DNA from 3 places in the Arthrobacter sp. 01T414 genome. Region 1 is predicted to be linked to each of the others. Evidence: riboswitches for the same ligand, from Rfam matches in the RefSeq annotation. Region 1 holds a riboswitch; each other region holds the start of a gene.
The links. Region 1 has a riboswitch for S-adenosylmethionine ahead of AC1DK9_RS08975 (bifunctional o-acetylhomoserine/o-acetylserine sulfhydrylase). Riboswitches for the same ligand answer to the same signal wherever they lie in the genome.

Region 1 (7,477 bases):
CCGGACGTCTTGACGTCCGGCTCCTCTGCGCGCCTTACGGCGGCGTTTTCCGTGCTCATGCGAACTCCTTCGGTGTCCCCTTCGACACCCCGTGGATTATTAGGCTGACTGTGCGTGTGTGAGTTGGAACACACGGCGTCATTCTCCACGAGTATGGACGTCGTTCACGGCAGGCTCAACGACTAATAGCGCAGAGGGTGTCTGCAAAAATGCACACCCGGCGGCCGCTGCTAGGCGAAGAAGTCACCCCGGAGCTGCCCGCTGAGCTGGCCGATTTCGGTCAGGAAGCCGTCGTGGCCGATCGGGGCCTCGATGAGATGCACCGGAACCTCCCCCGGCAGGGCTCGTGCGAGTTCTTGGGACTGGGCGGGAAAATACAAGCGGTCCGAGTCTACGGCCGCCACGAAGAACTCGGCGGTCGCGAGGGAAACGGCTTGCTCCAAGCTCCCCCGGCCGCGGCTGACGTCGTGGCTCATCAGCGCCTCGGTGATGGCGATGTAGCTGTTGGCGTCAAACCGCCGCACCAGCTTGTTACCCTGGTGGTCCAGGTAGCTCTCGACCTGGTAGCGGCCCCGGCCGGCCAGCGACCCTGCTTCCAGCGGGGCCTCGGCCGCCTGGGCGTTCCGTCCGAAGCGGCCGTCCAGTTCCGCGGCGGAGCGGTAGGTGATGTGGGCGATCCGGCGCGCCAGGGCGAGGCCGGCTTCCGGCTCCGGGCCGCCGTAGTAGTCGCCGCCCTTGAAGTTCGGGTCCTGGCGGATCGCCAGTGTCTGGGCCTGGGCAAACGCGATCTGTTCGGCGGTGCTACTGGCGCCGATGGAGATCACGGCACAGCGCCGGACCCGCTCCGGGTAACTGACGGCCCACTCCAGCGCCCGGGCTCCGCCCAGCGAACCCCCCAGCACGGCGTACCAGCTGGGGATTCCCAATGCATCGGCCAGTCGGGCTTCGGCGGCGGTGCTGTCCCGGAGGGTGACCAGCGGGAAGCGTGAGCCCCAGGGCCGTCCGTCCGGAGCCGGGGTCGACGGCCCGGTGGACCCGTAGCAGCCGCCGAGGATGTTGATGGACACCACAAAGTACTTCTCGGTGTCCACCGGGGCGCCTGGACCGGCGAGCTGTTCCCACCAGCCCGGCTCCTCGCCGGCACCGCGGGTGACGTGGGTGTCACCGGTCAGGGCGTGCTCGATCAGCACCGCGTTGGAGGCATCGGCGTTGAGGGTCCCCCAGGTTTCGTAGGCGAGGGTGACCTCCGGCAGGACGGCGCCGGACTCAAGGGACAGGGAGCCGACCGGGAGGCACTGCACCGTCCCGTCGGGAACGGCCGCCGTCGTGCGTTCGGCGCCGGAGGTATTGTTTTCGGGTACACCCATGCGGGTGACAGCAATCGTCATGTGAGGACCTAACTTCGCGCTTGCCCGCCGTCAGCTGACCGGCAGGCCAGGTCTTCACCCGGGGCACCCCGCCGCAAAAGGAGGGTTGCCGGCCAGCAAGCCGGGGCTGTCACTGGCACTCATGACCTGGCTCGATTCTACGAAACACGGCGGCGCAAGCGCGAAGATTGTGACGGCTGTGTGACCTCAGCCGTTCTTGGCCGCCCGGAAGCCTGCGTCGAGGTCCGCGATGATGTCGTCGATGTGCTCGAGCCCCACCGACAGCCGGACCAGGCCGGGGTGTACGCCGGCTACCGCCTGCTGTTCCGGCGAAAGCTGGCCGTGGGTAGTCGACGCCGGGTGGATCACCAGCGAGCGCACGTCACCGATGTTCGCCACATGGGAGTGCAGCTCAAGGGCGTCAACGAAACGCTTGCCGGCTTCCGCTCCCCCGGCCAGGTTGAAGGAGACGACGGCGCCGGTGCCTTTCGGGCCGTACTTGCGGCCGCGCTCGTACCAGGGGCTGGACGGCAACCCGGCGTAGGCGACGGACTCGACGTCGTCCCTGGCCTCGAGCCATTCGGCCACGCGCTGGGCATTGGCGACATGCCGCTCCACCCGCAGGCTCAGCGTCTCGATGCCCTGGGCGATGAGGAAGGCGTTGAACGGGGAGACGGCCGAGCCGAGGTCGCGCAGCAGCTGGACCCGTGCCTTGAGGATGAAGGAAAGATTCGCGCCCAGCGCCCCGTCCGACCCCAGGTCCCGGGCGTAGACCAGTCCGTTGTAGCTGGGATCCGGGGTATTGAAGCCGGGGAAGCGCTCCGGGTCCTTGCCGAAGTCGAAGTTCCCGGAGTCGACGATCACGCCGGCGATCGCGGCACCGTGGCCGCCGAGGTACTTGGTGGCCGAGTGGACCACGATGTCAGCGCCCCACTCGAGCGGCCGGATCAGGTAGGGGGTGGAGAGGGTATTGTCCACGATCAGCGGCACCCCGGCCCGGTGGGCCACATCCGCGACGCCTTCGATGTCCAGCACGTCCTGGCGGGGGTTGGATACCACCTCGCCAAAGAACAGCTTGGTGTTCGGCTGAACGGCCTCACGCCACTGTTTCAGGTTGTCCGGGTCTTCCACGAACGTCACGGAGATGCCGAACTTCTTCAAGGTGTGGGCCAGCAAATTGTAGGTCCCGCCGTAGAGGCTGGGGCTGGCCACGACGTGGTCCCCGGCTTCGGCGATGTTGAGGATCGCGAAGGTTTCCGCGGCCTGGCCGGAACTTAGCAGGAGGGCCCCGAGGCCGCCTTCGAGGCTCGCGATCCGCTGTTCCACCGCATCCTGGGTGGGATTGCCGATCCGCGTGTAGATGGGGGCCAGTTCGGCGAGCGCGAAGCGGTTGGCGGCGCTTTCGGCGCTGGGAAAGACGAACGACGTCGTCTGGTAGATCGGCAGCGACCTCGCGCCGGTGGCGGAGTCCGGCTCCTGGCCGGCGTGGATCTGGCGGGTTTCAAAGGACCAGGCGTTAGACATTTGGTGTGCTCCTAGGACTGGGCACAGGCCGCACCGGGCCCCGTGGGACCGGAACGGCTCAGGCGCCGCGCTTGCCGCCCGGCGGACGCCGGAGGGCCAGGTCTTCACCCGGGGCACCCCACCGCGCAAGGAGGGTTGCCGGCCAGCAAGCCGGGGCTTGGTGCTGGCACTCATGACCTGGCTTCAGTCTAGGAAGCAGCCCCGGCGGCCGAATAGCTTTGTGACAAAGATGAAGGACCGTTGCACCGGCACCCCGGACGCCACCCCTGAAGGAGAGCCCGCCGGAAAGCGCGCCCGGGCGGCCGGCTGATCCGCCCGATCGCCGCGGAAAATGACATCCCACCACGGTTAGGGCACCCTAAGCTGAGAGCTCCATCACAAAGTGCCAAGATGATGGCATGCGCATGGATCACGTCTCTTACGCCTGTGAACAGGATGGCCTGGCTGCCACCACCGAACGTATTGCGACCGCCCTCGGAGTCGAAGCCGTCAAGGGCGGAGTACACCCCCGATTCGGGACCCGCAACATGATCATCCCGCTCGCCGGGCACAAATACCTCGAGGTCGTGGAGGTCCTGGACCACCCCGCCTCGGACAAGGCACCGTTCGGGCAGGCAGTCCGCGCCCGCTCGGCAGCCGGCGGCGGTTGGATGGGCTGGTGCGTCGAGGTCGACGACCTGGCGCCCTTCGAGGAGCGGCTGGGCCGCTCGGCCGTCAATGGCAACCGCAAGTTCCCGGACGGTCGCGAACTGGTCTGGAAGCAGATCGGCATCCTGGGCCTGATCGCGGATCCGCAGGTCCCCTACATGCTGAAGTGGGAAGGCGACCCCGAGCTGCACCCGTCCAACGCCTACGCAAGCAGCGTGAAGATGTCTGCCCTCACGATCGCGGGCTCGGCCGAGCGTGTGACCGAGTGGCTGGGCGAACCCGTCGAGAGGCCGCTGGAGGATGTGGACGTGCACTGGCTGGCCCCGCACGGGACGCCGGGAATCATGTCCGTCACCTTCGAAACCGATTCCGGAGCCGTCACCATCTGACGCGTCTTCCCCGAAAAACTTCGGCCGCCAGCAGCGGGTGCCAATGATGCCACCCACCGCTGGCGGCCGAATTCGCTTCTGGGCCGGCCAGGCCGGTCAGTGCTTGAGCAGGTCCGGGTGGTGGACCTCGACGACGTTGGGGTGCGCCCGGAGCCGGTAGCGCAGGGCGTTGTCGCCGTAGGTCTCCAGGATCGGGCTGTTCGTGGGGTCCACCGAAAGGCCGCGGGCCTTGGCCTGGAACTCCGGGCTGACCGCGAGGCGCGGCATGGTGGCATCCAGCGCCGGGTTGTAGAAGAACGGCAGCGAGATTCTGTCGGTGCCGCGGAGGGGCGAGATCACCCGGTGCAGGGTGGCCTTGAGGTATCCGTTGGTCGCCAGTTCGAGCATCTCGCCGATGTTGACGACGAAGGTTCCGGGCACTTGGGGCGCGTCGATCCACTGGCCCTGGTACTCGACCTGGAGGCCGCCCTTGCCGGGTTCCACGAGGAGGAGCGTCAGCACCCCGCCGTCGCGGTGGGACCCCACGCCCTGCTTGGGTTCCGGATCGGACTCCCCCGGGTACCGCACGATCTTCAGCAGCGGGAAGGCCCGGGCGGCAAACGCCGCGTCGAAGGTATCTTCAGGGGCACCGAGGGACAGGGCCAACGCCCTCAGGAGGTCCAAGGAGATGGCGCTGAGGCGCTCGGTCCATTCGGTGACGATCTCCCGCATCTCGGGCAGGTCTTCCGGCCACAGGTTGGGACCCTCCAGCCGCCAGTAATCGGCGACGCCGGGGGCTTGATCCACGGTGTTGCGCTCGACGCCGATGTCGATCTGTTCGCGCCAGTCGACGCCGCCGTCCGTTATTTCGCCGCCGACGCGGGTGTAGCCGCGGAACTGCGGGCTATGGACATTCTCGATCGCGAGCTTCTGGCTCTCGGGTAACTCAAAGAAGRGTCGGGAGATGTCCAGCATGGCGTCCGTGAGTTCCTGCGGGACGCCATGGCCGGCCAGGTAGATGAATCCGACCTCGTGCATGGCATCGCGCAACTCGTCCCGGAACCGGGAGGCCTCCTCCGGGCCCGCGGCCAGGAGCGAGATATCCAAAATGGGCAATGATTCGAGCGTCACCGTCTATAGTCCTTTACAGCGAGTCTGGCAAGCCGAAGCCTGGAATAGCTCCAATGTTACGGACATGGCTGCGGCCACGGTGAGTCTCGTGTCGAAATATGTCATCCGGCTCGCGGCGCCCGGGCAGGCGCCGGTGTCAGCCCAGGCCGATGGCCTTGCCGAAGAGACTGAAGCCGACGAACGCCACGATGTCCAGCAGCGCGTGCGCGATCACCAGCGGCATGACCCGGCGCGTCCGGGTGTAGAACAGCGCGAAGATGACGCCCATGATGGCGTTGCCGATGAAGGGCCCGAAGCCCTGGTAGAGGTGGTAGCTGCCGCGCAGCATCGAACTGGCGAAGATCGCCAGCGGCATGCCCCAGCCGAACTTGCCGAGCCGGTCCAGCAGGTAGCCCACCACGATCACTTCCTCCACGATCCCGTGCCGGATCGCGGAGAGGATCAAAACCGGCACCGTCCACCAGTAGGAGTCCAGCGCGCTGGGGATGATCGCCGTCGTGATTCCCAGCGCTCGGCCGGCCGCATAGAGGCCGAGCGACGGGACGCCGATCAGGGCGAAGAGGCCCAGGCCCTGCAGCAGGTCCTTGCCGGGGCGGGCAAAGTTGAAGCCAAGTTTCCGGAAGGCCGAGGCGCCGGTGCCGCTGGACAGGCCGGCGGGCCGGTGCTCGGTCAGGAAGTAGATCACCAGCACCACCGGAACCAAGGCGAAGATGATGTCCAGCAACTGGTAGGTAAGGTCGAAATACTCGCGGCTGCTCTGCGAACGGTTCAGCGTCGAGGTGCCCTGCGCCAGCGGCGCCCGGGTCAGCTTGTCCAGCAGCTGCACCACCGAATAAACCGCCGACTGCCCCAGGGACAGGCCCAGGACAATCCAGACTTCTAGCCGCAGCCGACGGCGGGAGGGAACCAACATGGTTCTATCTTGCCTGCCGTTGCCGGGAGTTGACTGCAAGTGCCTATGCTTGGGCTGTGAGTGCGCCCGGGAAAATTTTCATGATCCGGCATGGCCAGTCCGCCGCCAACGCCGACACCTCGATCTACAACCGGGTGCCCGATTACCGGATCCCGCTGACCCCGCTCGGCGTCGAGCAGGCTACGGCCGCCGGCGAGCAGCTGCGGCGCCGGCTGGACGGGCAAAAGGTCTGCGTCTACGTCTCCCCCTACCTCCGGGCTTACCAGACCCTCGAGGCGCTCCGGCTGGGGTCCCTCACCGAACGCGTGATCGAAGAACCGCGGCTGCGCGAGCAGGACTGGGCGAATTTCCAGATAGCGGGCGACATCGAGGACCAGAAGGAGCTCCGCAACGCCTACGGCCACTTCTTCTACCGCTTCCGGGAAGGCGAATCCGGCTCCGACGTCTACGACCGGATCTCCTCGTTCATGGAAACGCTCTACCGGCACTGGTCCAAGCCGAACTATGCCCCGAATGCCTTGTTCGTGACGCACGGGCTGACCATGCGGTTGTTCTGCATGCGCTGGTTCCACTGGTCGGTGGAGTACTTCGAGTCCCTGAACAATCCGGACAACGCCGAGATCCGCACCCTCCTGCGCACGCGGCAGGGCAAGTACGAGCTGGACAAGCCGTTCAGCCAGTGGGAGCAGCGGCGGGTGGACGAGACCGTGCTGGACGCCCCGCCGATGTTCTTCTAGGTCTTGGCCGGTTCTTCTAGAGCGGGGGATGCTTCAGCGCGATGACCTGGTGGAACTTCCCGCTCGCGCCGGTCTGCTCCGGCGCCTCCTCCGCCCGGACCAGCTCCACGTTCGCCAGCCCCTGGCCGGCCAGGAACCCGGCCAGTTTGCTCGTCACGTCCTGCCATACCGCGTCCGTCCGGGCGTCTGGCCCCAGCTGGAGCCTGACCCGCAGCGACGCCGGGCCGGACTGGACCAGCTGGCAGCGCTCCACACCCGGTGCGTCGTCGATCGGGGCGGTGATGGCGAGGGGAAGGACGCTCACCGTTCCGCCGTCGGCGTTACGCAGATGCAGGATATCGTCGTGCCGGCCGGCCACGCGGACGGCTGGCAGCGGGTTGCCGCATTCGCAGGGGCCGGTTTTGGCGATCACGGAGTCCCCCAGGTCGTAGCGGATCAGCGGCTGGACCCGGTTGGCGAGGTTGGTCAGCAGCACCGTATGGGACGGCTGCCCCTCGGGCGTCGGCCGGTAGTCTGCCTCGACCGGTTCCAGGATGACCCAGTCGTTGTTCACGTGGAGCCAACCGCGGGGACAGTCCAGGGCGATGGGGACGAACTCCGAGGCCGCGTAGACGTTGTGGACCTTGGCACCCAGGGCGGCGGCCAGCCGTGGCGGGTCGCCTAGGGATTCGCCGCTGGATTCCACCAGCACCGGCCGGATGTGCAGCCGGCCCGCCTCCTGCTCCGCGGCCAGGAGTTCGAGCGCACTCGGGTAGGCGACCAGGAGGGCCGGATCGAAGCCGTTGAGCG
Region 2 (7,477 bases), on a different contig from region 1:
CCGCACGCCCGCAAACGGCCGATGGGCACCATTATCGAAGCCCTGACCGGCCTCGGCGTGGCAGTCAGCGCGCCGGACGGCGGACCGGCATCGTCATTGCCGTTCTTCGTCGAGGGCACGGGCGAAGTCCGCGGCGGCCACCTCGTCATTGACGCCAGCGCCTCATCCCAGTTTGTCTCCGCCCTGCTGCTGGCCAGCGCCCGCTTCACCGAGGGACTCCACTTGGAGCACCGCAGCAGCGACGGAGCAAACAGGCCGGTGCCGAGCCTCGACCACATCACCATGACGGTGGCCGCACTGCGCGGCGTCGGCGTGGCGGTCGACGACTCGGTGCCAAACCACTGGGTGGTCTCCCCCGGCCCCATCCGTGCCTTCGACCAGCGGATCGAACAGGACCTCTCCAACGCCGGGCCGTTCCTCGCGGCGGCGCTTGCCACCCGTGGCACCGTACGGATCCCCAACTGGCCGGCCGGGACCACGCAGGTCGGGGATCTCTGGCGCGGCATCCTCGCCAGCATGGGCGCCACCGTGACGCTGGAGGGCGGCACGCTGACCGTGACCGGCGGTCCGGAGATCAAGGGCGGCGACTTCGACGACACCAGCGAGCTCGCTCCCACCGTGGCAGCCCTCTGTGCCCTGGCCGACGGCCCCTCCCGGCTCAGCGGAATCGCCCACCTCCGGGGCCATGAAACGGACCGGCTCGCCGCCCTCGTTGCGGAAATCAACCGCCTCGGCGGCGACGCGGAAGAAACCGAGGACGGACTCATCATCCGGCCGGCGACGCTGCACGGCGGCGTCGTGCACAGCTACGCCGACCACCGGATGGCCACCGCCGGTGCCATCCTGGGACTCGCCGTCCCCGGGGTCCAGGTCGAAGACATCGACACCACAGCCAAGACAATGCCCGGTTTCCCGCAATTGTGGACGGCCATGCTCGGCCAGACAGGCACCCCAGACAAGGACGCCGCCGGTGGCACGCAGCACTGATTCCTGGGACGAATCCGACGTCAGGATCCGCCCCAACAAAAAGGGCTCCCGCCCCCGCACCAAGGACAGGCCCAGCTACGACGACGCCGTCACCGGCCGGATCGTCACCGTGGACCGGGGCCGTTACACCGCCGTCGTCGGTGAGGGCACAGCCGACGAACGCAAGATCATCGCGGCCCGGGCCCGGGAGCTGCGACGCAATCCCGTGGTTGCCGGGGACTTCGTCTCCCTCGTCGGGGACGTCAGCGGCGAACCCGACACCTTGGCCAGGCTGGTCAAGATCCAGGACCGCCGGACGCTGTTGCGCCGCAGCGCGGACGACACGGACCCGATCGAGCGCGCCGTCGTCGCCAACGCCGACCAGCTCGTCGTCGTCGTAGCCGCGGCAAACCCGGAACCGCGCACCGGTTTCATCGACCGCGCCCTCGTGGCCGCCTATGACGCCGGCATCGATCCCCTGCTGCTGGTCACCAAGGCCGACGTCAAGGATCCCGCCGAGCTGCTGGCCAACTACCAGCACCTCGACTTCCCGGTCATCATCTCCAAGACGGCGGATTCGGCCGCCTCAGGCATCGACGCCCGCTCCGACGACGGACTGTCCGCCCGGTTGGACAAGGCCGCGGTCTCGCAGCTGCGAGAGCACCTCGACGGGAAAGTAACCGTCATGCTGGGCCACTCCGGCGTCGGCAAATCCACCATGGTGAACGCCCTCACCGGGGCCGAACGGGCCACGGGCGGCGTCAACGCCGTCACCGGCCGGGGCCGCCACACCTCCTCCTCGGCGCTGGCGTTGAAGGTCAGCGATGCCCCGGCCGGCAGCTGGATCATCGACACTCCCGGCATCCGATCCTTCGGCCTGGCCCATGTGGACCCGGACCGGATCCTGCGCTCCTTCCCGGACCTGGCACCGGGCACCGACGACTGCGAACGAGGCTGCAAGCACGACGCCACCGCCGTGAACTGCGGAGTGGACGCGTGGGTGCAGGGCGGCCACGCGGGCCCGTCGGGACCGGCCCGCCTTGCCTCCCTGCGCCGGTTGCTCGGCACGGATCCGCGGATGGAAGCGCAGGAAACCAAGGAACTCGGCAGCGTCTCCTAGCAGCGCCCACTAGGCAGGCTGCGACGTGGCCTCCCCGTCCTCGGGGCGTTTTGACGGTAGTTTGGAAGCATGAGCCAACCAGCTTCGAGCTACAACGATGACCTGCGCCTTGCCCATGTACTGGCAGATTCCGTAGATTCCCAGACCATGAGCCGCTTCAAGGCGCTCGACCTTCGGATCGAGACGAAGCCGGACCTCACCCCCGTCACCGACGCGGACAAGTCCGCCGAGGAAGCCATCCGCGGCCAGCTTTCCCGCTCCCGCCCGCGCGACGCCGTCCTCGGCGAAGAGTTCGGCAGCTCCGGCCACGGCTCGCGGCGGTGGATCATCGACCCGATCGACGGCACCAAGAACTTCGTCCGCGGCGTCCCCGTCTGGGCCACCCTGATCGCCCTTGTGGACGAAGGAGAACCCGTGGTCGGCGTCGTCAGCGCCCCCGCCCTGGGCAAGCGCTGGTGGGCCGCTAAAGGCGCCGGCGCGTACATGGGCCGCTCACTGGCCGCCGCCACCCGGCTGAAGGTCTCCAACGTCTCGCGGCTCGAGGATGCGTCCCTCTCCTACTCCAGCCTCGGCGGCTGGAAGCAGCGCGGAAACCTCGACGAGTTCCTCGGCCTTACCGAAGAGGTATGGCGCACCCGCGCCTACGGCGACTTCTGGTCCTACTGCCTCGTGGCCGAGGGCGCCGTCGACATCGCCTGCGAGCCGGAGCTCAACCTCTACGACATGGCCGCGCTCGTCCCGATTGTGACGGAGGCCGGGGGCCGCTTCACCTCGCTCGACGGCGAGGACGGACCCTTCGGCGGCAACGCCCTGGCCACCAACTCGATCCTGCACTCGGAAGTCCTGAAGCGCCTCAACCCCGGCCTCGACGACCTGCTCTAGTGTGGCGCGCCAACGGCAGTCCGTAACACTGCGCTTCACATTCCGGCCTGCCTTTTCGGCGCGGCCGGCCATGTCCTAGGCTCGAAGCAGGTCACGAGTGCCAGCGCTAAACCCCGGTTTGCTGGCCGGCAACCCTCCATTCGCGGCGGGGTGCCCCGGGTGACGACCTGGCCGGTCCGGAGCGGACCCGGCAAGCGCGGATCCCCTGTGAGCGGGGTCCTTTTCGAGCGAGGTCCCATGACGACTGCCACCATCCCCAGCCACAGCACCTCCCCCGCCGCCGTTGGCGACGCACGTATCGACGCCGCCCGCCAGCCGCTGTCCGCGGTGTCCGGCGCTGAAATCCAGGCCCCACTGATCCAGGGCGGCCAGGTCCGCTACGCCAACCTGGACTACGGAGCCTCGGCCCCGGCACTGTCCGTGGTGTCCGCCTACCTGAACGAGATCCTGCCGTACTACGCCAGCGTGCACCGCGGCGCCGGGTACGCCTCCCAGCTGAGCACCTCAGTGTACGAAAACGCCCGGAACATCGTCCGCGACTTCGTCGGCGGCCGGCCGGACGACTCCGTGATCTTCACCCGGAACACCACCGACTCGCTGAACCTGCTGGCCGGCTGTTTGCCGGCCGACGGCGGCCGGCACACCGGCGAGGTGCTCTACCTGGACATCGAGCATCACGCCAACCTGTTGCCCTGGCAGAACGTCCCGCACCGCAGCGTCGTGGCGGCCCCCACCCTGCGCGGCACCGTGGAGCGGCTGCGGGCGGAACTCGCCCTTGGCGGCGTCAACCTGCTCGCCGTGACCGGCGCCTCCAACGTCACCGGCGAAATCCTGCCGATCCGCGAGCTGGCCGCCCTGGCGCACGAATTCGGTGCCCGGATTGCCGTCGACGCGGCCCAGCTCGCCCCGCACCGCCGCATCGACATCGCCGCGGACGACGTCGACTACCTCGCCTTCTCCGGCCACAAGCTCTACGCCCCGTTCGGCGCCGGCGTGCTGGTGGGACGGCCGGACTGGCTGGACGCCGGCACCCCGCATCTGGCCGGCGGCGGCGCCGTACGGGACGCACGGCTCGACTCCGTCAGCTGGACCACAGGCCCAGCCCGCCACGAGGGTGGCTCCCCCAATGTCCTGGGTGCGGCCGCGCTGGCCCGTGCCAGCCAGGTCATCGAGGCGCTCGACGAGCAGCAGTGGCACGCCCACGAGGACGCCATCCGCTCCTACCTGGTCGAGGGGCTGCAGCTGATCGACGGCGTGAGCGTCCACCACATCTTCGAGGACACCGCCCTGGCGACCGGCCCCGGGACGATCGGCGTCGTCAATTTCTCGGTGGCCGGTTACGACGCCGGACTGGTCGCGGCCTACCTGTCGGCCGAGCACGGCGTCGGACTGCGCGACGGGCGGTTTTGCGCGCACCCGCTGCTGAAGCGGCTGGGCCTGCCCGCCGGGTCGCTCCGCGCCAGCTTCGGCCTCGGGTCGCGGCTTGAGGATGCCGAGCGGCTGCTCGCCGGAATCCGGGAGCTGCGGCGGAACGGCCTCGGCTGGGACTATGTCGTGGACGCCGGACGGTGGGTGCCGGCCAACGACACCCGCAGCTACCCGCACTGGGCGCCCAACACGCCTGGCACTGCCGGCGCCGCCCCCTGCACCGCCGACTAAGGGCTCCGGGGTCCGGCCCCGTGCGGTAAATTCGGATGGTACTTACCAAAAGCTGCCGAAGGAGATCGCACGTGGCACGCGGCGGCCCCAAACTCCACCACCACCGGCGGCAGGAGCTCGGCCAGAGCTTCCAGGACGGCGGCGAGCACTACGACCGGGTCCGGCCTGGCTATCCGGCGGATTCGGCCGACTGGCTGATACCCGCAGGGGCCAGCGACGCCGCCGACCTGGGCGCGGGGACCGGCAAGTTCACGACCCTGCTGGTCGAGCGCGGGCTCCGGACCGTGGCCGTGGATCCGTCCCTCGACATGCTCGAGCAGCTGCGCCGGGCCCTGCCGGGCGTCACCGCCGTCGAGGGCACCGCCGAATACACGGGCCTGCCGGCGGAGGCCTTCGACCTGGTTACAGTGGCGCAGGCCTGGCATTGGTGCGATCCGCTGCTGGCCAGCACCGAAGCGGCACGGATCCTGCGCCCGCACGGTGTGCTTGGCCTGGTCTGGAACCAGTTGGATACCTCCGTGCCCTGGGTGCACCGGCTCTCCCGGATCATGCACGCCGGGGACGTCCACAAGCCCCACTTCAGGCCGCCGCTGGGTCCCGAATTCACCGGGCTGCAGAGCCACCTCACCCGCTGGGAGGATCCGGTGACCACCCGGGACATCATGGAACTGGCCAAGTCCCGGAGCTACTATCTACGGGCCGGCGAGGCTACCCGCGCCAAGGTGCTCGGCAACCTCGACTGGTACCTGCACGAACACCTCGCGCACGGCCCGGATGAGATGGTGGCGCTGCCCTACCTGACGCAAAGCTGGCGCGCCACCAAAGCCTGAGGTTTCCGCATTGCACCGTCGCCGCCGCGACGCCTATGATTTCGGTGTGCCTAACTTTTGCGTGTAGGCACTCAGGAACTTCTTGGGAGCCCGCAGTGCTGGAAACAACCGGACACGAACCCCAGCCCGCAGGGCACCCGCCTGCCCGCAGGATCCGGGGTAGCCGCCGGGCCCTCCTCGGTCTGCTCGGCCCCGCGTTCGTGGCCGCTATTGCCTACGTGGACCCCGGCAACGTCGCCGCGAACCTCACGGCCGGCGCCCAATACGGTTACCTGCTCGTCTGGGTGCTTGTTGCCGCCAACGTGATGGCCGTGCTGGTCCAGTACCAGTCCGCGAAGCTCGGCATCGTCACGGGCAAGAGCCTCCCGGAGATCCTCGGCGAGCGGCTCAGGCCCGCCTGGCGCCGTGCTTTCTGGGTGCAGGCCGAAATCGTGGCCGCGGCGACGGACCTGGCCGAAGTGGTGGGCGGCGCGGTGGCCCTGTATCTGCTCTTTGGCCTGCCCCTCCCCCTCGGCGCCGTCATTGTCGGCGGCATTTCGATGGCCCTGCTCGCGGTGCAGAGCCGGAACCAGCAGCGTCCGTTCGAGTTCGTCATCATGTTCCTGCTGGGCATCATCACCGTCGGGTTCCTGGCCGGGCTGTTCATCAGTCCGCCTGACCCGGGCGGCGTCGTAGCCGGCCTGGTTCCAGGATTCCAGGGCCCGGACACCGTGCTGCTGGCCGCGAGCATGCTCGGCGCCACCGTGATGCCGCACGCCATCTACGTCCACTCGGCGCTCTCCCGTGACCGGCACCGGCCCAATCCCCATCTCCACGTCCCGCCGCACGCCATTGCCCGGCTGGTCAAGGCCACGCGCTGGGACGTCGTCGCGGCGCTGGCCGTCGCCGGCATCGTCAACATCGGAATGCTGCTGCTGGCCGCGTCCACGCTGGGCGGCGAAGGGGGAACGGACACGATCGAAGGCGCGCACGCCGCCATCACGGCCAACCTCGGTCCGGTGGTGGGCGTCGTCTTCGCCGTCGGCCTGCTCGCCTCCGGCCTGGCTTCCACCTCGGTGGGCTGCTACGCCGGCGGCACCATCATGCAGGGCCTGCTCAAGATCCGGATTCCGCTGATGACGCGCCGGGTACTCACCCTGGTTCCCGCCGTCGTGCTGCTGGCCGTCGGCTTCGACCCCACCTGGGGACTGGTGCTCAGCCAGGTGGTGCTCAGCTTCGGCATTCCCTTCGTACTGGTCCCTTTGGTGGTGCTGACCAGCAGCAAGACCCTGATGGGCCAGTTCGCGGACGGCCTGACCCTGCGCGTCGCCGCCGTGGTCAGCGTTGTCCTGGTGGTGGCGCTGAACCTGGTCCTGCTGTGGCTCACCTTCACCGGTGCCGCCGGACGGTAGGCTTGGGGCTGTGAAGACCAGTCCGCCCTCCTCCTCGATCGAGGACTACGTCAAGGTCATCTACTCCTTCACGGAGTGGCAGGACAAGCCCATCACCTCCACGCAGCTGGCCCAGCGCCTCGGCGTCGCGAACTCCTCGGTCTCCGAGATGGTCCGCAAGCTCAAGGACCAAGGCCTGGTGGACCACAAGCCGTACAGCGCCGTCACCCTGACCGCGGACGGCGTGCGGCTGGCCCTCTCCATGGTCCGGCGGCACCGGCTGATCGAGACCTTCCTGGTCCAGGAGCTTGGCTACCGCTGGGACGAGGTCCATGACGAGGCCGAACTGCTGGAACACGCCGTCTCCGACACCTTCATTGAGCGGATGTCCGCAAAGCTGGGCAACCCGGTCCGCGACCCGCACGGGGACCCCATTCCGGCAGCAGATGGTTCGGTCCTGATGCCGCCGGCGTACCGGATGAGCGAGCTCGACGACGGCCACACCGGCCGGATCACCCGGATCAGCGACGAGAACCCGGAACTGCTTCGCTACCTCGCTGCGGAGCAGATCGACCTGGACGCCGACGTCGAGGTGCTCGGCCGGAAGCCGTTCGGCGGCCCGCTCGTGGTCCGTATCGGCACGGGAGCGG
Region 3 (7,477 bases), on a different contig from region 1:
TGGTTGCATGCGCACCTTTGGCGTGGAGGAGGAACTGCTGATCGTGGATCCCGTGACCGGGGTTCCGTTGGCACTGGCCGACGCACTGCTGCGCGGGCTGAAACCCGCCGCTGCTGCATCCGCAGCGGCCACGGCGGGCCAGTCCGCTTCCGCCGCCGGCCCCGCTGCTACCGCCGCCGATCCGGACCATGACGATCCGGGCTTCAGCTTTGAACTCAAGCTGGAGCAGATCGAGACCCAGACCGTGCCCAGCCAGGACCACGGCGCGCTGCTGCAGCAGATCCGGCAGTCCCGGGCCTTCGCGGGCCGGGTTGCCCGGATGCACGGGGCCCGGGTGGCTGCGCTGGCCACCTCGCCGCTGGAATCTGCCACCCACACGACGCCCAACCCGCGCTACGCCACCATGCAGAAGCGGTTCGGCCTCACCGTCCAGGAGCAGCTGACCTGCGGGTTCCACGTCCACACCTCCATCGAGTCCCCGGAAGAGGGCGTCGCCGTCCTGGACCGGATCCGGGACAAACTGGCGGTGTTGATCGCGCTCAGCGCCAACTCGCCGTTCTGGAACGGGACGGAGACCGGCTTCGAGAGCTACCGCACCCAGGCCTGGAACCGCTGGCCGGCCGCTGGGCCCTCCATGATCTTCGGAAGCCTTCCCGTGTACCGTCGGGTGGTTACGCGGCTGCTGGAGAGCGGGGTGCTGTTTGACGAAGGGATGATCTACTTCGATGCCCGGCTGGCCCGGCACCACCCCACGGTGGAGGTCCGGGTCGCGGATGTCTGCCTGCGGGCGGAGGACGCGGCGCTGATCGCCGTCCTGGTGCGGGCCCTGGTAGAGTCCGCCAGCCGGGAGTGGCGCGACGGCGTGGATCCCGTCCCCGTGCCGACCGTGCTGTTGAAGATGGCCGCGTGGCAGGCCAGCAACTGCGGGCTGCGCGGGAAACTCCTCGACTTCGGCAGCTTCCGGCCCGCTCCGGCCGGCGAGGTGGTCCATGCCCTTGTCGACTTCGTCGCCCCCGTCCTAGCGGAGCAGGGGGAGCTTGAGCTGGCGCGCCGCGGCGTGGACCGGGTGCTGGCCAACGGCACGGGCTCGCAGCTGCAGCGCCAGGCGCTCTGCGCACCGGGGCTGGACACGCCCACCGACGACGCCGGCCTGGCCGCCGTCGTCGCCCATGCCGTCCGCGTCACGATGCTCGGCGCGGACGACGAAGGAGCATCGGAGCAGGCCGCGCTGCTCTCGCCGGTGCGCCGGAGCTAGACCTGCTTGAGTGCCTGTCCGAGGTCGCGGATCAGGTCCTCGACGTCTTCCAGGCCCACCGACAGCCGCACCACCCCGTCGCTCAGCCCGATCGCGGCCCGGCCCTCCGGGCCCATGGCGCGGTGCGTCGTGGTGGCCGGATGGGTGATGAGGGACTTTGAGTCGCCGAGGTTGTTGGAAATGTCGATGATCCGCAGCGCGTCCAGCAGCGCGAAGGCAGCCTCCTTGGCCGAGCGGCCGGGCGAAGGCGAGAGCTCCAGCGTCAGCACAGTGCCGCCGGCCTTCATCTGCTTGGCGGCCAGTTCGTATTGCGGGTGGGACGGCAGCAGCGGGTACTTGACCCAGTTGACCGCGGGCTGGGCCTCCAGCCATTCGGCGAGCCGCAGCGCCGAGGCGGAGGAGTGGTTCACCCGCAGGGCCATCGTCTCCAGGCCCTTGCTCAGCACCCAGGCGTTGAAGGCGGACAGTGCCGGGCCGGTGTGGCGCATGAGCTGCTTGACCGGGCCCTCGATGAATTCGCGGGTACCCAGGATCGCGCCGCCGAGGACCCGGCCCTGGCCGTCGATGTGCTTCGTGCCGGAGTACACGATCACGTCCGCGCCGAGCTCCCCGCAGCGCTGCAGCAGGGGAGTGGCGAAGACGTTGTCCACCACCACGGTCGCACCGGCGGCGTGCGCCAGTTCGCTCACCGCGGCGATGTCCACAATTTCCTGCATGGGGTTCGACGGCGACTCAAAGAACACGGCCGTCGTCGGAACGGCCAGCGCGGACCGCCACTGCTCGAGGTCCGGGCCATCCACGAAGACTGTCTCCACGCCCCAGCGCGGCAGGATTTCGTTGAGGATGACGAAACAGGAGCCGAAGAGCGAGCGGGCCGCGACCACCCGGTCGCCGGCCCCCAGCAAGGCGCCGAGTGCGGTGAACACGGCGGACATGCCCGACGCGGTCGCAAAGCACGCCTCGGTCCCCTCCAGCAGCCGGAGCCTTTCCTGGAACGTTGCCACCGAGGGGTTGCCGTAGCGGGAGTAGACGAACCGCTCGTCCTCGCCGGTGAAGGCGCGCTCGGCTGCGGCGGCGGATTCGTAGACGAAGCCCGAGTTCAGGAAAATCGGCTCGGTGGTCTCCTGGAACCCGGTCCGGTCGAGTCCGCCGCGGACGGCCTGGGTGTCCGGGCTCCAGCCCTGGGCGTCGGGATTGAAGCTCACTTAGTGCTTTCCTGGTTGGTGGGCAGGCCGCGGTTCTTCCAGCCGTTCACGGTCCGGCTGCCCGTTGGTCCGGGTTCACCCTCGAAGCCCTCCAGGACGTTGTAGGCGGTGAAGCCGGCCGCCGTGGCGGCGTTGGCGGCGGCGACCGAGCGGGCGCCGGAACGGCACAGAAAGACGAGCTCGGTGCCCTTCGCCTGTTGCTTCAGTTGTTCGCGCAGTTGCCGCTGGAGTTGCTCCAGGAACTGCGGGTTGGCGGCTCCGCCGGCCAGGCTCCACTGGACGAACAGCGGATCCTGCCGCTTTTCGGTGGCGGCCGCGGTGGCCGGGACACCGATCTGCGCCCATTCCCCCTCGGTGCGGACGTCCACCAGGACGGCGCCCGCCTCCAGCTTGGCCCAGGCTTCCTGCGGGCTCAGGTCTCCGGCGTAGCTCATGCGTGGCCCTCGCCAGCGAACTCCGCCCCGTCCAGCTCGTCCACCGCGTTGGCGACCGCGGCGTCGGCGCTCGCGATCGCGGCCGGCAGCACGAGCGCCTGGGCCACGATCACGGTACTGCCGTTGAACGTCGCGGAGGGGCTCCCGTGCAGCACGTAGCCCTCCGCCAGGGCGGCGGAGACACGCTCACAGAAGCTGCGGTCGTCGGGTCCGGTGAACAGGCGGTAGGCCAGTTTTTCCTCGGCCGGCGCCCCGCCGGCGGGGGACTGGGCGGGGGCTGTGGCGGGCACGGCGGATGCGGATGCGTCGGGCATGACGGATCTCCTTACTTTCACGCTTGCAGCTCGAATGGTCGATATGCCGAGTATTCACCTGAGGCACCCCGCCGCGAAAGGGAGGGTTGCCGACCGGCAAGTCAGGGCTTGGCGCCGGGTCTCATTACTCATTCAAAAACGTAGCACTGACGACGCCGGCCGCCACGGCGGCGTCGTCATGTTAAGTCACGCTCCCGCTGGCATGGCACCTTTCCCGGAGCGGTCCAATGTCGTAGTGTCACCGTTGACGCGCCTCCGGGGAACTGCCGGCGCCCATCCGCGCTCTCACACAATGAATTGGGGATCCACATGTACCTGCGACGCCTCGCGCCGATCGCGCTTTTGATGTCTGCCGCCGTCGCCCTCGCCGGCTGCGGCGGTTCGACCGCCCCGGCCGGGACGTCCCCCGCCGGAACGCCGAGCGCGGCAGCGTCCGCCACCGAGTCGCCGAGCCCGACCCCGACTCCCGAGGCAAGGACGTACACCAGGACGGAGCTGGCTGGAATCGTCGCCGGCCTTCGGGACAGCCAGGACAAGCGGCTGACCGCAATCCCGGCGGCCGAGCTGGAGAAGGGTATCGCCTCGTCCAAGGAAATGATGTCCTCGGTGGTAATCACCCCGAAGGCCTGTGCCGCGGTGGCGGACAGCAACGCCCAGATCCCGGCGGGCAGCACCTACGCCGCCGGTGGGTCGCAGTCGGCCAAGATGCGCGCCGTCACGGCAGTGACCCTTGTGGCAGTCAAGGATCCGGCAGTCCTGGCCAAGAACCTCGAGAGTTCCGCCAAGGTCAGCAAGGAGTGCGCCGACTTCACCATCGAGGTCCAGGGCCAGAAGGTCACGAACAAGACCGTGCCCCTGGACGTGAAGACCAATGCGGACAAGACCTATTCGACACTGATGGTCCAGACGCTGCCGAACAAGGAGACCATCAGCACCTTGGTGGTCATGGGAGTCACCGGCGGGTTCTCGGCCACGGCTGTCGCCACCGGACCGGATGTCACCAAGACGTCCGCGGCCGAGCTGACCCGGCTGGTCAACGACGCCGTCAGCCTGAGCGGCGCCCGGGGCTAAGCCCCGCTCTACTCGATCGTGGCGAACAGTTCGTTGAGCTCGGACGTGAGCTGCCGCCGCAGTTCGGGGGTGRCGATCTCCTTGCCGTCGATGTGGTTCACCGGCGCGAGAAGCCGGATGCTGGAGATGAGCCAGACGGCGTCGGCGTCGTACAGGTCGTCCGGGACGAGCGGGCCGTAGCCCAGCTCCCACCCGGCGGCCTTGGCCGCGGTGAACAGGGCGCCCTGGGAAGTGCCGGGAAGGATTCCGCTGTCCAGCTGCGGGGTGATCAGCCGGCGCACGGTGCGGACTCCGCCCGCGCCGTCGTCGCTGGTCTCCAGGTGCGCCAGCAGCACGGTCGACGTCGGGCCCTCCAGGACCCGGCCGTCGGCGGAGGTGAAGATGACGTCGTCCGCGCCCTGGTGGTGGGCGTACCGGAGCGCCGCCATGTTGACCGCATAGGACAGGGTCTTGGCGCCCAGCAGCAGCCACGGGGCGCGCTCGCCCACCTCGCTGTCGTAGCCGCGGTCCAGCAGGAGGACGTCGATGCCGGTCTCCCGTTGCCGGCGGCCGGCCTCCGGGGGAGGTGAGGCCTGCACCCAGCACGTCGGCGTGGGGGCGCCCTCGACGCCGCGGCTGGCGAGCAGCTTCACCACGACCTCGTCGGCTTCGCCGTCGCCGCTGACGGATTGCCCGGCCGACTGGGCCGTCCCGCCGCGGTATTCGCTGACTGCGGTCTCGATCGCGCGGCGCCAGGCGTCCTCGCCGGGGATGTCCAGCTCCAGCGCGCGTGCCGAGCCCGCCAGCCGGCTCAGGTGTGCCTGCAACTTGCGCGGGCGCCCCCCGACCACCAGCAGCGACTCGAAAATGCCGTCCCCGCGGGTGGCGCCCTGATCGGTGGCCATCAGCTGGGGCTTGGACGAGTCGGCGACGCGGCCGTTCTCAAACGCGGGATCGAGGAACACCAGCACCGTTGCGCGGGCCGGATCAGAGGCGGGGGTAGTCATGCCTTCAGCTTAGTGCGGGAGTTGACGGGATAGGATTTGACGGTTACCCGTTCCGGAACTGTTCCGCGGGTCTGGAACTTGAGGGGTTCACCTGTGCTGTGGCCATTTTCGCTTGCGGATTCGCTTCCGTCCTGGGTGATCCTGATCCTGACCGTCGTCGATCTCGGCATCCGGGTCCTTGCCCTCGGCATCATTCCCGGAAACCGGCGTCCGACCACCGCCATGGCTTGGCTCCTGATCATCTTCTTCGTCCCGGCCGTGGGCCTGGTCCTATTCCTGCTCTTCGGTAATTTCCGGCTCTCCCGCAAGCGCCGTGCTCAGCAGGACGCGGTGAATACCCGGGTGCGGGCCGGCACGTCCGAGCTGGCCACGGTCGAAAGCCACTATGACGGCCCGGAATGGGTGTCCTCCGCCGCGGAGCTGAACAAGACCCTCGGCTCGCTGCCGATGGTGGACGGCAACCACGTGGAGCTCCTGCCCGGCTACCCGGACTCCATCAAGGCGATGGCGGCCGCCGTGCGCGAAGCCGAGTCTTTTATCAACGCCGAGTTCTACATCCTGAGTTCGGACCACGTCACGGACGACCTGCTCACGGCGATGGAAGAGGCCGCCGAGCGCGGCGTCGAGGTCCGCCTCCTGTTCGACCACCTGGGCACCCTGCGGATCAAGGGCTACAGCAAGCTCATCGCCCGGCTCAAGGCCAGCAAAATCCGCTGGCGGCCCATGCTCCCGCTGCGGCCGGTGCACGGCCAGTGGCGCCGCCCGGACCTTCGCAACCACCGCAAGATCATGGTGATCGACGGGGAAGTCGCCTTCACCGGTTCGCAGAACCTGATCGAGCCCTCCTACAACAACCCGCGGCACCGCAAGATCGGCCGGGAATGGGTCGAACTGATGGCCTGCCTGCGCGGGCCGATCGTCACCACCCTCAACGTGGTGTTCGCCACCGACTGGCTCAGCGAGACCGACGAATCCCTGGAACACCAGCTGGCGCACAGGCCGGAAGCGCACCCCGGCAACATCACCGCCCAGGTGGTGCCCAGCGGCCCCGGCTTCATCACCGAGAACAACCTGCGCCTGTTCAACACCCTGATCTACTCCGCGCAGCACAAGATCTCGATCTGCAGCCCGTACTTCGTCCCGGATGATTCGCTGCTGTATGCGGTGACGACGGCGGCGCAGCGCGGCGTGGATGTTGAGCTCTTCGTCTCGGAAAAGGGCGACCAGTTCCTTGTCCACCACGCCCAGCAGTCGTACTACGAGGCCCTGCTGGAGGCGGGGGTGCGGATCTACCTCTACAAGGCCCCGTTCGTGCTGCACGCCAAGCACTTCACGATCGACAACGAGGTCGCCGTGCTGGGCTCCAGCAACATGGACATGCGCTCCTTCTCGCTGAACCTTGAGGTCTCGGTGATGCTCCTGGGTGAGGACATTGTGCGGCGGATCAGCGCCGTCGAGGACACCTACCGGGGCATCTCGCGGGAACTCACGCTCGAGGACTGGATGAAGCGGCCCGTGGGCGTCAAGTACGTGGACAACGTCGCCCGGCTCACCTCCACCCTGCAGTAGGCCCCTGCAATAGCCCGGCCGCCGGTGCCCCGGCGTGCCGCCTAGCCCGGCGGGAACTCCGCGCCGAGGGCCGAGAGCACGCCGAAGGCCTTGGTCCGAATTTCCTCGTACTCTTCCTGCGGCGAGGAATCGGCGGTGATGGCGCCGCCGACGCCGAGGGTGAGGGTGCTGGCCTGGTCCGCCCCGCGGGACACCACCAGGGTCCGGATCGCCACCGCGAGATCGGTGGCGCCGCTGAGCGAGAAGTAGCCGATCGCCCCGGAGTAGACCCCCCGCGGCGCGCCCTCGAGCCGGTCCAGGATGGCCATGGTGCTGACCTTCGGGGCGCCGGTCATGGACCCGGCCGGAAAGCAGGCCGCCACGGCTTCGGCCCGCGGCATGCCCGGCCGGAGGCGAGCATCGATGGTGCTGACCATCTGGTGGACGGTGGCGTAGCTTTCGATCGCACACAGCCTGCTGACCGACACGGATCCGGGCACCGCGAAGTGGCTCAGGTCGTTGCGGAGCAGGTCCACGATCATGATGTTCTCGGCCCGGTCCTTCGGCGAAGATTCCAGCTCGCGGCGCAGCAGCTCGTCCCGGGCGGCGTCGGAGGCCCGGCTCCGGGTGCCCTTGATCGGTTCGGCCCGCATCGCCCCGTCGG

Region 2: linked by a shared signal. The riboswitch ahead of AC1DK9_RS04785 (aminotransferase class V-fold PLP-dependent enzyme) and the one ahead of AC1DK9_RS08975 (bifunctional o-acetylhomoserine/o-acetylserine sulfhydrylase) in region 1 are both predicted to bind S-adenosylmethionine.
Region 3: linked by a shared signal. The riboswitch ahead of AC1DK9_RS00315 (DUF1737 domain-containing protein) and the one ahead of AC1DK9_RS08975 (bifunctional o-acetylhomoserine/o-acetylserine sulfhydrylase) in region 1 are both predicted to bind S-adenosylmethionine.

What each region holds. Positions count from the first base shown of each region.
Region 1 is NZ_JBFTQK010000003.1:94,022-101,498, forward strand. It holds gene AC1DK9_RS08965 (MFS transporter) at 1-59, opposite strand, end outside; gene metX (homoserine O-acetyltransferase MetX) at 231-1,388, opposite strand; SAM riboswitch class IV at 1,400-1,515, opposite strand; gene AC1DK9_RS08975 (bifunctional o-acetylhomoserine/o-acetylserine sulfhydrylase) at 1,575-2,891, opposite strand; SAM riboswitch class IV at 2,954-3,069, opposite strand; gene AC1DK9_RS08980 (VOC family protein) at 3,290-3,928, shown strand; gene AC1DK9_RS08985 (isopenicillin N synthase family dioxygenase) at 4,025-5,038, opposite strand; gene AC1DK9_RS08990 (CPBP family intramembrane glutamic endopeptidase) at 5,175-5,951, opposite strand; gene AC1DK9_RS08995 (histidine phosphatase family protein) at 6,032-6,688, shown strand; gene AC1DK9_RS09000 (phenylacetate--CoA ligase family protein) at 6,705-7,477, opposite strand, start outside.
Region 2 is NZ_JBFTQK010000001.1:1,022,980-1,030,456, reverse strand. It holds gene aroA (3-phosphoshikimate 1-carboxyvinyltransferase) at 1-987, shown strand, start outside; gene rsgA (ribosome small subunit-dependent GTPase A) at 971-2,086, shown strand; gene hisN (histidinol-phosphatase) at 2,156-2,968, shown strand; SAM riboswitch class IV at 3,058-3,171, shown strand; gene AC1DK9_RS04785 (aminotransferase class V-fold PLP-dependent enzyme) at 3,206-4,627, shown strand; gene AC1DK9_RS04780 (class I SAM-dependent methyltransferase) at 4,699-5,457, shown strand; gene AC1DK9_RS04775 (Nramp family divalent metal transporter) at 5,556-6,848, shown strand; gene AC1DK9_RS04770 (metal-dependent transcriptional regulator) at 6,859-7,477, shown strand, end outside.
Region 3 is NZ_JBFTQK010000001.1:75,574-83,050, forward strand. It holds gene AC1DK9_RS00300 (glutamate--cysteine ligase 2) at 8-1,255, shown strand; gene AC1DK9_RS00305 (O-succinylhomoserine sulfhydrylase) at 1,252-2,460, opposite strand; gene AC1DK9_RS00310 (rhodanese-like domain-containing protein) at 2,457-2,894, opposite strand; gene AC1DK9_RS00315 (DUF1737 domain-containing protein) at 2,891-3,208, opposite strand; SAM riboswitch class IV at 3,223-3,337, opposite strand; gene AC1DK9_RS00320 (hypothetical protein) at 3,518-4,279, shown strand; gene AC1DK9_RS00325 (aminodeoxychorismate lyase) at 4,288-5,265, opposite strand; gene cls (cardiolipin synthase) at 5,359-6,834, shown strand; gene pabB (aminodeoxychorismate synthase component I) at 6,876-7,477, opposite strand, start outside.